4 regions of the Vibrio sp. WZ-1 genome follow, and region 4 is predicted to be linked to each of the others. Evidence: predicted binding sites of a transcription regulator. Region 4 holds the regulator's gene; each other region holds the start of a gene.
What was found. The regulator MetJ, encoded in region 4, represses methionine synthesis genes. The targets are predictions, from matches to a motif close to TTAGACNTNTANANGTCTAA.
Positions count from the first base shown of each region.

Region 1: the regulator MetJ is predicted to act here: its motif matches at 1,722-1,741, upstream of metA (homoserine O-succinyltransferase MetA).
Region 2: the regulator MetJ is predicted to act here: its motif matches at 1,737-1,756, upstream of metE (5-methyltetrahydropteroyltriglutamate--homocysteine S-methyltransferase).
Region 3: the regulator MetJ is predicted to act here: its motif matches at 1,484-1,503, upstream of metN (methionine ABC transporter ATP-binding protein MetN).

Region 1 covers NZ_JBQEQR010000085.1:492,390-495,569, forward strand. The annotation lists gene pilW (type IV pilus biogenesis/stability protein PilW) at 1-620, opposite strand, end outside; gene metA (homoserine O-succinyltransferase MetA) at 762-1,703, opposite strand; gene ACTS60_RS22965 (DMT family transporter) at 2,008-2,361, shown strand; gene ACTS60_RS22970 (response regulator transcription factor) at 2,413-3,180, opposite strand, start outside.
Region 2 covers NZ_JBQEQR010000080.1:2,142-5,321, reverse strand. The annotation lists gene ACTS60_RS16665 (hypothetical protein) at 1-354, shown strand, start outside; gene ACTS60_RS16660 (DUF4250 domain-containing protein) at 538-738, shown strand; gene metR (HTH-type transcriptional regulator MetR) at 761-1,672, opposite strand; gene metE (5-methyltetrahydropteroyltriglutamate--homocysteine S-methyltransferase) at 1,937-3,180, shown strand, end outside.
Region 3 covers NZ_JBQEQR010000059.1:49,557-52,736, forward strand. The annotation lists gene ACTS60_RS05635 (methionine ABC transporter permease) at 1-332, opposite strand, end outside; gene metN (methionine ABC transporter ATP-binding protein MetN) at 322-1,356, opposite strand; gene gmhB (D-glycero-beta-D-manno-heptose 1,7-bisphosphate 7-phosphatase) at 1,700-2,251, shown strand; gene treR (trehalose operon repressor TreR) at 2,326-3,180, shown strand, end outside.
Region 4 covers NZ_JBQEQR010000051.1:1,052-4,231, forward strand. The annotation lists gene bfr (bacterioferritin) at 1-242, shown strand, start outside; gene ACTS60_RS03380 (malic enzyme-like NAD(P)-binding protein) at 451-1,728, shown strand; gene metJ (met regulon transcriptional regulator MetJ) at 1,842-2,162, opposite strand; gene ACTS60_RS03390 (O-succinylhomoserine (thiol)-lyase) at 2,393-3,180, shown strand, end outside.

The DNA.
Region 1 (3,180 bases), on a different contig from region 4:
TTTACCCCGTATGTCTGATGAAAGCGCATTAGTCGAATGCGAGCGTCTGTGTATTCTCCATCGTCTATTTCTAGCTTAGCCAGTTGCAGAATGGATTTTGGCCTATGAGGGTCATGATCAATGGCTCTTTCAAAATAATATTTTGCTCTTTCTGGGTGTTGAGATTTTAGTGCACAGAACGCCGCGTTTTCATAGCTTGCGGGAATGAGGTAGTAGTATGGCTGTTCAATCGCACGAGTGAACATTTTATCGGCTTGTTCATATTCCCCTTTTTTACACAAAAACGTCCCATAATTGTTCAGAACATTACCATTTTTAGTATGTTGGCGTAGTGAGCGCTTATACATACTCTCGGCTTTATCGATTTCACCGACGGTTTCGTAATAGTGCGCCATAGAGAGTTGAGTTCGGTAATATTGAGGTGCATGAGAGAGAGCTTGTTGCAAGTTGTCATGTGCGCGTATCATGTTGCCATTTTCAAGGTACCCTAAGCCAAGCGCAATGCGAGACTCAGCCATGGCAATTGGATCTACTTTGGGAGTGGGTTCTCCTTCATTGACGGTTACACAGCCGTGCAACATCACCATCGCACAAATTGAAAGTGAAATCTTTAAGCTCATCATCATTCCCTAATTGCCTTTGAGTAAAGGCATGATATGAGCTCACGTTGAAATGACTAATAGCGTCAAATTACAATGCGACAAGGTTTGCAAATAACAGTCAAAATAGCCGGACTTCACCGGCCATTCTCATTAGTAAGATCAATCATCCTTGGTAAAAGCAGACTCGCTGAAATGGTCTAAATCATATGGTGTTTGTTGGTATACGCAGTAGTTCAACCAATTTGAGAACAATAGGTGTCCATGACTGCGCCAGCTTGCTCTAGGTGGGTTATCTGGATTGTTATTAGGGTAGTAATTTACCGGTATTGCGGGCTCCATTCCTTCCCCTAAATCGCGGATATACTCATTATGTAATGTATGTGAGTCGTATTCAGGGTGGCCAGTTACAAACACATTTCGCTTATCTTTTGTTGCTGCAAGGTAAACGCCTGCAACATCCGATGTCGCGAGTATATCTAGGTCGGTATGTTCGCTAAGGTATTCTGGAGAGAAATCGGCATATCGAGAATGAGGCGCAAGAAACGTATCATCAAATCCACGTAATATTGGATGGTAAGGCTGATGAATGTCGTGATGATAAACCCCGGAAAGCTTCTCTTTACGAGTTTTCTTAGGTAAATCATAAAGCAACTTTAACCCTGCTTGGGCTGCCCAACATACAAATAGCGTTGATGTTACGTGGTCTTTTGCCCAATTCATGATGGTTTTTAGGTGATCCCAGTAAATCACATCTTCAAATTGCACTAAACCTAATGGGGCACCTGTGATGATCAAGCCATCGAAGTTTCGACTCTTAACCATTTCGAATTGGCGATAAAAGGTATCTAGGTGTTCTGTTGGTGTGTTTTTGCTAGGTCTATCGTCAATACGTAATAACTCGACATCTACTTGTAGTGGACTATTTGAAAGTAATCGCAGAAACTGAGTTTCTGTTTCAATCTTTTTTGGCATCAAGTTCAGTATAAGAACACGCAGAGGGCGGATTTCCTGACTGGCAGCGCGTGTCTCGTTCATCACAAAGATGTTCTCTGTTCTGAGAATATCGGACGCGGGTAATTGATCTGGAATTCGAATTGGCACAGCTTTCTCCCTAAGCTTCTAGACGTCTATACATCTAAACTTAACTTAATTCAGACCATATGTCGATACAGAATGTGAGATTGATATATTTTGATTGGTGCCTGCGATTTTGGTGCTTATTAACATAAGTGATGGTGACCTCGAATCAGTGACAAAGCTGTGAATCCTTCATCGTGAAGTCTCTCGGATAGAGGTGCTTGTGATTATTGCTTGTACGTAAAATTGCTTTTCTAAAACTAGGCTAGATTAGAGATAAATAACCTCTATAATGCCGCGCTTCTGTTATTTTTGTTGTGTGGTAACTATGTTCAAGTTATTAGTTTCTCTGCCGCCTTTAGTTGCGCTAAGTATCGCCATTGTTTGTGAAGTTATTGCCACATCCTATATCCCTAAAACCGAACAGTTCACTAAATGGCTTCCAAGTTCGATTGTACTGGTTGGTTATGCTATTGCCTTTTTCCTTTTATCGGTAACCGTAAAGACAATGCCGGTTGGTATTGTATATGCGATATGGAGCGGAGCAGGGATTGTATTGGTTGCGGGGGTGGGGTACGTTTTATATGGACAGAAGCTTGATCTTGCCGCTCTAATAGGTATTGGCTTTATCATTACAGGAGTACTGATCGTTAATTTGGTGTCCAAATCTGCAGGTCATTAGCGACAAAAGGCAGGCCGCTGCCTACCTTTATGGTTGTATCTTTATGCCGCTTTAGTATTCAACGCCGTTTCTCAACGCAAACTGGACGAGCTCTGAATGTGAGTCCAGTTCTAGTAAATCCAACAGCCGATATTTGTGTGACTCGATGGTTCTCGGGCTTAAATTCAACTCTTTGGCGCATTCCTTCGCTGATTTCCCAGTAGCGAGGAGTGCTAACACATCATACTGCCTTTGGCTCAGGCGTAGCATCTTGGTATTTTCATTATGTGTCGTTACATCGGACTTATATAAGGTTCGATGTAACTTGGAATGTTGCCAGAACGAAAGCCACATATGCGACAGGTAAGTATACTCGTTGATCTCTTTCTCATTTAATGCAGCTCTTTGGTTGTTGAAGAGCGTGAAAGACATCCCCCCCCAACGTTGCCCGAACTGAATCAGCGGGATGGTGTAGTGGTAGCTAGCACCTTGTGCTGCGATCATTTTCAGCACTGTAACGTCACTTGACTCCATTTCTTTTGCTGAAAATAGCTGGGTCTTCGATGAGTTACCAATTAAACGAAGGTACTTTTCACCATCTGACGGAGAGACTTGTTTTACGGTCAATATTTGGTGTGGGGGACGAGCAACGCTTATAGTTTTGCCATGGCTAAAGAATAACATGGAGTTCGGAAACATCGTTGTTCGGTCAATGTTGAACCAATCCATTGCTTCAAGGATGCACTTAGTAAGTGTCTCTTCACAGTTTTGGGCTGGAGCATTGGCAAGCACCATAGTTTGCTTTGTCGCTAGTGCCTCAAAGCTATCAACGATTATCGC
Region 2 (3,180 bases), on a different contig from region 4:
TCAGTGGCTCTTATGGTTTTCTTCTTAGGTGCGGTATTTGCGCAGCTGCTACTGGTGATTGCGCGTAGTCGTTTACAAGCGTTCCATCGTATTCTGCCTGTGAGTGGTGTCGTTTCAGGAATGCTCTTGGTTGTAATGACCTTGTTCTCTGCATATCAATTAGATGAAGCGACGCTTAACTCTGTCACTCAACATATCTTGGCATCATTAGCGATGCTGATTATGGCCATCGTGGTTTGGTGTTGGCATATCTTCACACATAAGGTTCCAAGCAAAGTTCAGGTTGCCGCGGCTTTGCTACTTGCTTTGGCTTCGATGACTAGCCTACAGGGGCTGTTTGTACTTGGTGCATAGGCCTGCCTACTTAAAATTTCTTTCAGAATTCCTACTGATGAGCTCGGGATTTAGACCGAGCTCACTTTCAAATCATAAGATTAAGTCTACGCTTTAGATATAGCCTCTATTGGTTTAGAGCGTGCCAAGACGCTGGTGCTCAACAGATTGAGGCCGAATACCTAGTTTTAGAGGAGTGTCGCGATGGACTTAAGCAATGTTACTAACTGGGACAGCATTATCTTGCTGGGTATCGTAAATGAAAAGCTACGTTTAGAGTGTGAGAGCTTTGAAGAGCTAGTTTCTATGTATGAGATGGATGTTGAATCGGTAGTGGGCAAACTTGATATGCTCGGCTATCAATACGACCCACTCACTAATCAATTCAAATCTTACGAACGCTAACGTCGTATCTACTCCTACGTTTTTAGGCCATCTTGATTCCGTCAAGGTGGCTTTTACATTGCTGACGAGCTGTCGAGAAGAAGGCTTGTAGGTAGCGTTTTTCTTTCTCGGAATTTCGGGTCGCAGCAAATAAGCGACGCCATAAACCATCACCGAAAGGCTTGCTAGTAATCAAACCTTGGCGTGAGAATTCCGAAATAGCCCAATTTGGCAAAGCAGCAACACCTAACCCAGCAGACACCATTTGCACCAGCATTAAGGTATTATCCGCTTGCTTCCATTTGGCTGGTTCCACACCTGCCGGTTGTAAGAAGTGTTTGACCACATCAAGCCTTTGTTTCTGTACCGGGTAACAAAGCATTGTTTGGTCAGCAAGATCTTCTGGCTCAATGATGTCTTTATTGGCTAGCGGATGGCTGGTGGAGGTGATCAAGCGCATTTCAAAATCGAACAGTGGCTCATAATGAACTTCAGATCTTGGTTGAATGTCAGAGGTTATGACCAAATCCAATTCGCCAGCTAGCAAGGCTGGGAGTGGCTCAAAGCCAAAGCCGGAAGAGAAATCGAGCGTGACACTTGGCCAAGTCAATTGGTATTCCTTCAACGCCGGCATCAACCATTGGAAACATGAGTGGCACTCAATCGCCATATGTAAGCGACCATTCACATCCTCTTTCAGGCTAGCGAGCTCATTTTCTGCTCTGGCAAGCTTTGGTAAAACTTCATCAGCAAGATGAAGCAGGATCTCTCCTTCAGAAGTGAATTTTACTGGGCGAGTTTTTCGCAAAAACAACTGACCACCAATGCGAGATTCAAGATCTTTGATTTGGTGGGAAAGGGCGGATTGTGTCAGGTGCAGCGCCGTCGCCGTCGCAGTGAGTGACCCAGTATCTCTTAACGAGGTGAGGGTACGTAAGTGTTTCAACTCTATCATGAATCCCTTTCATCCTTATGCATTTTCCATGAGCTATATTAACTTACCGATAAAAAATGGATATGTAAACGTCTAGACGTCTATTTCTGTCAACCTAGTGCGAGTGAGATCGCTCAACATGAATTTTCCTAATAAACAAGTTGAATAATTGGATGTTGTTCAATCCGTGCATGAGAGCGATAGTTTTAGCCATCCAGACATCTTGGTGAATTTCATTCCCGATGTACTGACCTCAATATCAGAAAATGAATAAGGAATACGGACATGGCTACGACAACGCATATTCTTGGTTACCCACGCATTGGTGAAAAACGTGAACTGAAGTTTGCGCAGGAAAAATACTGGCGAGGTGAAATCGACCAAGCTGAACTCAAACTGGTGGGGGCTGGGCTGCGCGAGAAAAACTGGAATACACAAACGGAAGCAGGTTTGAGCTTCGCAACTGCTGGCGACTTTGCTTGGTACGATCATGTTCTCACAACGACATTGCTTCTGGGGCATGTACCTAAGCGCCACGCGACAGGATTCCCTGATCTCGATACCTTGTTCAAAGTGGGGCGCGGTCAGTCTCAATCGGGGTGCGGTTGTGCAGGTGCTGCGGCCTCTGACATGACAAAGTGGTTCAATACCAACTATCACTATATTGTGCCAGAGTTTAGCAAGGATGATACGTTTGAAGTGAGTTGGCCACAGCTGTTTGAAGAAGTAAATGAAGCAATCAAAGCGGGGCATAAAGTAAAGCCTGTTCTGCTAGGCCCTATTAGCTACCTCTATTTAGGCAAAGAAGTAGAAGAAGACTTTGACCGCCTTACCTTGCTGCCAAGATTACTAACAGCGTACCAAGCGATTTTGTCTAAGTTGGCAAGCCAAGGTGTTGAATGGGTGCAAATTGATGAGCCGATCCTTTCACTTGAACTTGAAGATAAATGGGCTGACTCGTTCAAACTGGCTTACCAAGTTATCCGAAGTGACGTGAAGGTGCTTCTCACAACTTATTTTGATTCGGTCAGCGATACCCTAGATAAGATTATCGAACTTAACGTCGATGGTTTACACATTGATCTATCGGCTTCGCCTGAGCAGTTAGACGACGTGCTGGCAACGCTACCTGAACATTGGGTTCTTTCTGCGGGTGTTGTGAATGGCCGTAATGTTTGGCGCTCAGATTTAAGCTCTCAGCTAGAGCGCTTGCAACCAATCAAAGACAAACTTGGTGATAGGCTTTGGATCGCGAGTTCTTGTTCACTTCTCCATAGCCCTGTGGATTTGGAATTGGAACCAGCACTGAGTGAAGAAGTGAAAAGCTGGTTTGCATTTGCAAAACAAAAAGTGACCGAAGTAGCACTGCTTGGACGCGCACTCGATGGTGACCACAATGCGATCCTCGCTTGTGATACGTACAGTCAGCCAATTAAAGACCGCAAAACTGCAACCCATGTGAACAAACCACATGTGCAAAATCGTTTGAATGGCATTACTGCAGCTCTGACTCAGCGTAGCGCACCATA
Region 3 (3,180 bases), on a different contig from region 4:
AATGGGATAGCCCCGATGGTTAAAGGAACAATCGCTGCTGTTGTACCGATAAAGGTACCAACCAACAGTTTGGTTACTGGAATAATCGCAACCATTAGTACTAGGAAAGGAACCGAGCGACCGATGTTAACGATGGCGCCAAGTATGCGATTGAGTTTGGTGTTTTCCAGCAAGCCACCTTTTTTAGTGGTGTGCAAAATTACGCCCAGTGGAATACCAACCGCAAAGCCAACGATGCCCGCAACAGCAACCATGTAAAGAGTTTCCCACGTAGCACCTAGAAGTAGGTTACTATTTAAGCTCAACCATTCAGAAATCGTATTAAAGGACATAGCCAAGTACCTCTACTTTCACGTTGTGCTCACGCAGGAACTCAATCGCTGCGTTATCGTCTTCTTCGTTGCCAAACAGTTCCGCAACCATCATGCCGAACTTCACGCCGCCAGCGTAATCCAGATCAGAGCTTAGGATACTCACGTCGATGTTGTACTTACGTGCGATTTGCGTCATCAGAGGGGCATCCACGGTTGCGCCAGTAAACTCTAGGCGAACCAATGGGTAGCTGTTTTCTACGCGCGTGGTTTGTAAGCGTGCTTGGTAATCTTCTGGGATAGAAAGATCCAAAGTAGAGCGAATGAACTCGTGTGCCAGTGCAGTTTTCGGATGGGCGAAGATTTCACCAACGGTGCCTTTTTCTACCAGCTCACCATCACCGATGATCGCCACTTCGTGACAGATGCTCTTAACCACTTCCATTTCGTGAGTGATCAGAAGAATGGTGATTTCGAGCTTGCGGTTGATTTCTTTTAGTAGTTCCAAGATGGACTGAGTCGTTGCAGGGTCCAGCGCGCTGGTTGCTTCGTCACACAGCAGCACGCTAGGGTCTGATGACAATGCACGAGCAATCGCCACGCGCTGCTTTTGACCACCACTTAGATTTGCTGGGTAGCTTTCATGTTTGTCTGCAAGACCAACGAGCTTAAGAAGCTCAGTCACTTTTGTTGTGATTTGCGCTTTGTCTTTACCTGCTAGCTCAAGAGGGAGTGCGACATTGTCGAAAACGGTGCGAGACGACAGCAGATTAAAGTGTTGGAAGATCATGCCGATGTTGCGGCGAGTTTCTCCCAATTGCTTTTTGCTTAATTTGGTTAGGTCAACGCCATCTACGATGATGGAACCCGAAGTTGGGGCTTCCAGCATGTTTACACAACGGATCAGGGTACTTTTACCCGCGCCCGATGAGCCGATAACACCAAAGATGGTGCCCTTCGCGATATCTAGGTTAATGTCCTTAAGGGCAAGAATTTCCTTACTGCCTTGGTAGAACACTTTATTGACGTTTTTTATTTCTATCATGTTTCAACCTGCACAGAGATACTGGGAACTTCGCTGTTAAAAACGGCTTTTAACAGGAGTAAATTTTGAACTCTATCTCAATTCTCAGTTGATGCTATGGGTTAAGCTGGTTTAAGTCAATAGATATTTTTACGTCTAGACGTCTAAATGTATGGATGTTCTGTTGGGAAAGTAAAACAGAGGTCGTTCAGCGGAAGTGAGCTTATAAGAGGGATACTCAAGATTTACCTATTCTCGGGTGACAAATCAACAGTTTTGTCACCTACTTACACCAATTAGATAGTGTGAGTGCTAATAAGGTATGTAATAATCTGATGAAACCGAGTAAATAGAGAAATACGTTTTGGCAAAACCTGCTGTTTTTATCGATCGTGACGGCGTGATCAACGTTGACCACGGCTACGTTCATGACGAACATGATTTTGAGTACATTGATGGTGTCTTTGAAGCGACGAAAGCGCTGAAAGATAAAGGCTACCTGTTGGTGCTTGTGACCAATCAATCCGGCATTGCACGTGGTAAATTCAGCGAAGACCGTTTCTTGTCTCTGACTCAGTGGATGGACTGGAACTTCGCTGATAATGGCGTTGAGTTCGATGGCATCTACTACTGCCCACATCATCCTGAACATGGCATTGGTGAGTACAAGCAAGATTGTGAGTGCCGTAAGCCAAAACCAGGCATGTTCATTTCTGCACGTGACTTCTTGAAGATCGACATGGAGAAATCTGTGATGATCGGCGACAAAGCCGAAGATATGATGGCAGCAGAAGCGGCAGGCGTTGGCACTAAGATTTTGGTTCGCACTGGTAAGCCAGTAACGGAACAAGGCGAAGCGATTGCAACGGTAGTATTAGATAGCATTGCAGACGTGCCTGCGTACCTAAACAAGTAATCTTCATTACTGATTGAGATAAGGGAAGCCGCTGCTTCCCTTTTGTTTGATTCCTTCTTTTAGTCTGAACACTTATGAGCAAAAAACTCACCATTCTTGATATCGCGAAATTGGCTGGCGTGGGCAAGTCGACGGTCAGTCGTGTGCTTACCAATGATCCCAAGGTAAAACCGCAAACGCGTGAGAAGGTAGAGCAAATCATTCGTGAATCAGGTTACGTGCCATCCAAATCGGCACAGTCGATGCGTGGTGGCAGTCAGAAAGTGGTTGGCGTGATCATTTCTCGTTTGGATTCACCATCAGAAAACCGCGCCGTCGGCACTATGCTCAACGCTTTGTACTCAGCAGGATACGACGTGGTGATCATGGAGAGCCAGTTCGATCGCGATAAAACCAACGAGCACTTGGACGTTCTTAAGCGTCGCAATGTCGATGGGGTGATCGTGTTTGGCTTTACTGGATGTGATGAGCTGGCGTTAGCGGAGTGGGGCAATCGCATTGTCGTGATCGCGATGGACACGCAAATGGTCTCCTCGATCAACTACGACAACCAAGGCGTTATCGATATGGCGCTCTCTCATCTGGAACAACAATCTATTTCTCGTATTGCCTACATTGGTGTTGATCCGGAAGACCGCACCACAGGTCTTGCTCGCCTAAATGCTTACCAATCTTGGTGCGAGCAAAAGCGCATCGAACCTCGCTTTCAAACCGGTAAGCTCAACCACGAAAGTGCTTATCAGCTGGTGGATCAAGTCCTTCAATCCGATACGCAAGCCATCGCTTGTGCCAGTGATACCATTGCTCTCGGTGTAATTAAACGTCTGCAAGAAGTAGGACGTGAAGATGTGGTGGTTACTGGTGTCGGTGGCAACGAATTACTTTCTTTTCTCTTCCCTAATGTCTTCAGCGTAGATCCAGGCTACTCT
Region 4 (3,180 bases):
TTGGTGAAGAGACTAAAGAGATGCTTGAGTGTGACTTGAAGCTTGAGATGGCGGCCATTCCTGATCTTAAAGATGCCATCGCTTATGCCGAAGATATTCGTGATTATGTTTCACGCGATCTTTTCCAAGATATCCTTGAAGACGAAGAAGAGCATGTCGATTGGCTTGAGACGCAACTGGGCTTGATTGAGATGTCTGGTATCGAGAATTACCTACAAGCGCAGTACGTGGATGAAGAATGAGATTATATTCCGCTGTTTTCCCATTCTAACCAAGTGATTAAGAGAGCACCTGACCTGTAAACAAGGTGCTCTTCACTAATATCTGGTCTAATCTCTTTTAGTATCGGCCTTTTTAAGGATGTAGCTCGCAATCTTACCTATGAAGATTGACTTCTATCCTTTAGAATTTATTCCCCCTTACCGAAAAATAACAAAAGAGAAACGATCCATGTCTGAAGACAATCGCCAAGAAGTCACCGCAGAAGAAGAACGCCGCCAACAAGCATTGGACTACCATGCATACCCAACTCCAGGAAAAATTGCAGTTGAGCTGACTAAGCCTGCTGAGACTGCCAATGATCTTGCACTGGCATACAGTCCGGGTGTTGCAGAGCCTGTACGCGAAATCGCACAGAACGCAGACAATGTGTATAAGTACACGGCGAAAGGCAACATGGTCGCGGTTATTTCTAACGGTACTGCTATTCTTGGTTTGGGTAACCTAGGTCCGCTAGCGTCTAAACCGGTAATGGAAGGTAAAGCGCTTTTGTTCAAACGCTTTGCTGGTCTAGACTCAATTGATATCGAAGTAAAACACCGTACGATCGACGAATTTGTCGATACAGTAGCGAACATTGCTGACACATTCGGTGGTATCAACTTAGAAGATATCAAAGCTCCAGATTGTTTTGAGATTGAAAAGCGTCTTATTGAACGCTGTGATGTGCCAGTATTCCACGATGACCAACACGGTACTGCAATCGTAACGGCTGCGGGTATGCTGAATGCAATTGAGCTGCAAGGTAAGAAGCTAGAAGAATCAACTATCGTTTGTCTTGGTGCTGGTGCTGCGGCTGTGGCATGTATGGAGCTGTTGATCAAATGTGGCGCAATGCGCGAGAAGATCTACATGCTGGATCGTAAAGGGGTGATCCATACACGTCGTGACGATCTAAATGAATACAAACAGTTATTCGCGAATAATACAGATAAACGTACGCTTGAAGATGTAATTGAAGGTGCAGACCTGTTCTTGGGTGTATCGGGTCCAAACTTGCTACCTGCAGAAGCATTGAAGCTAATGGCAGACAAGCCTGTCGTATTTGCATGTTCTAACCCAGATCCAGAAATCAAACCGGAACTGGCTCATGAAGTACGTGATGACTTGATCATGGGCACTGGTCGTAGTGACTACCCGAACCAAGTAAACAATGTACTGTGTTTCCCATTCATTTTCCGTGGTGCGTTGGACGTTCGTGCAAGCGAAATCAACGATGAAATGAAGTTAGCAGCAGTAGATGCGATTCGTGAATTGGCGAAAGAGCCAGTACCTGAAGCGGTACTCAAGGCGGCAGGTGTTGATAAGCTAGAGTTTGGCACTGACTACATCATTCCAAAGCCAATGGATCCACGTCTATTACCACGTGTTGCTAAAGCTGTTGCTCAAGCTGCTTTGGATTCTGGTGTTGCTCGCATTGAAATGCCAGATAACTACATGGCAGAGTAAATTACTGAGTAGAATCTTCGGATAAAGAAAAGGGACGCGATGGCGTCCCTTTTTTAGTTTGGTCTGAAGCTACCCCCGGCGCAGCTTCATCATGCTAACGAATTTGTAAGCAATTATTCTTCGTCAAACGCTTCGAATTCGATACCCATTGCCGTCATCAGCGCTTTTGCTTCTGTTGGAATATCATCTGGGCGGTCTTTACGAAGGTCTTCATCAGTTGGCAGTGGTTGACCTGTGTAAGCATGTAAGAATGCTTCACATAGTAGTTCACTGTTAGTTGCATGGCGTAAGTTGTTGATCTGACGGCGTGTTCGCTCATCAGTCAGCACCTTTAAAACTTTTAGCGGGATAGAGACGGTAATCTTTTTTACTTGTTCGCTTTTTTTACCGTGCTCAGCATACGGGCTAATGTATTCGCCATTCCAGTCAGCCATTGCGTACCTTCATTAATGTAATAAGTTAAGAAAAATAAATATAGGTGCTGATTTTAGCTGCATTTACCGCCATAAGCAAAGACATATAGACGTCTAGAAGTGTTGACGTCTTATTTTTAGACAAGTAAAGTGAGGTTAATTGTCAGGGAAGAGTATTAATCAAGTGAGCAGTACAAGCTAGATATAGCGCATTCCCATTTAGATGTCACCACCCGTGAAAGGATACACCCATGAGCACCCGCAAGCCTGCGACCATTGCTGTACGCACTGGTATCGAGTCAGACAGTCAATATCACGCTGTTGTACCACCAATCTACCTTTCTACTAACTATGGATTTCCTGCATTTGGTGAGGTTCCACAGTACGATTACACCCGTTCTGGTAACCCTAACCGAGGTCTGCTGGAGCAAGCGTTGTATGAGCTTGAATCAGGCAAAGGCGCGGTTGTCACTAACTGCGGTACGTCGGCATTAAACCTTTGGGTATCGGCGTTTCTTGGTCCTGATGACTTGATCGTGGCTCCTCACGATTGCTACGGTGGTACGTATCGTCTCTTTAATACTCGAGCAAACAAAGGCGACTTTAACGTTCAGTTTGTCGACCAATCGGATCAGCAAGCTCTTGATGCTGCAATTGCGAAAAAGCCAAAGCTTATCTTGCTAGAAACACCGTCAAACCCGCTTGTTCGCGTGGTCGATATTGCTGCAGTGTGTGAAAAAGCGAAACAAGTAGGCGCATTAGTCGCAGTGGACAATACCTTTTTGACTCCTGTATACCAAAAGCCTTTGGATCTAGGGGCGGATTTTGTTATCCATTCAACGACGAAATACATTAATGGTCACTCTGACGTAATTGGTGGTGTGGTGATCACTAAGAGCGAAGAGCATGCTGAAGAACTAGCCTGGTGGGGTAACTGTATTGGTGCTACGGGTACGCCATTCGACAGTTACATGACTCTCCGAGGAATTCGCACGTTGGGTGCGCGAATGCGAGTTCACGAAGAGAGTTCTCAACAAGT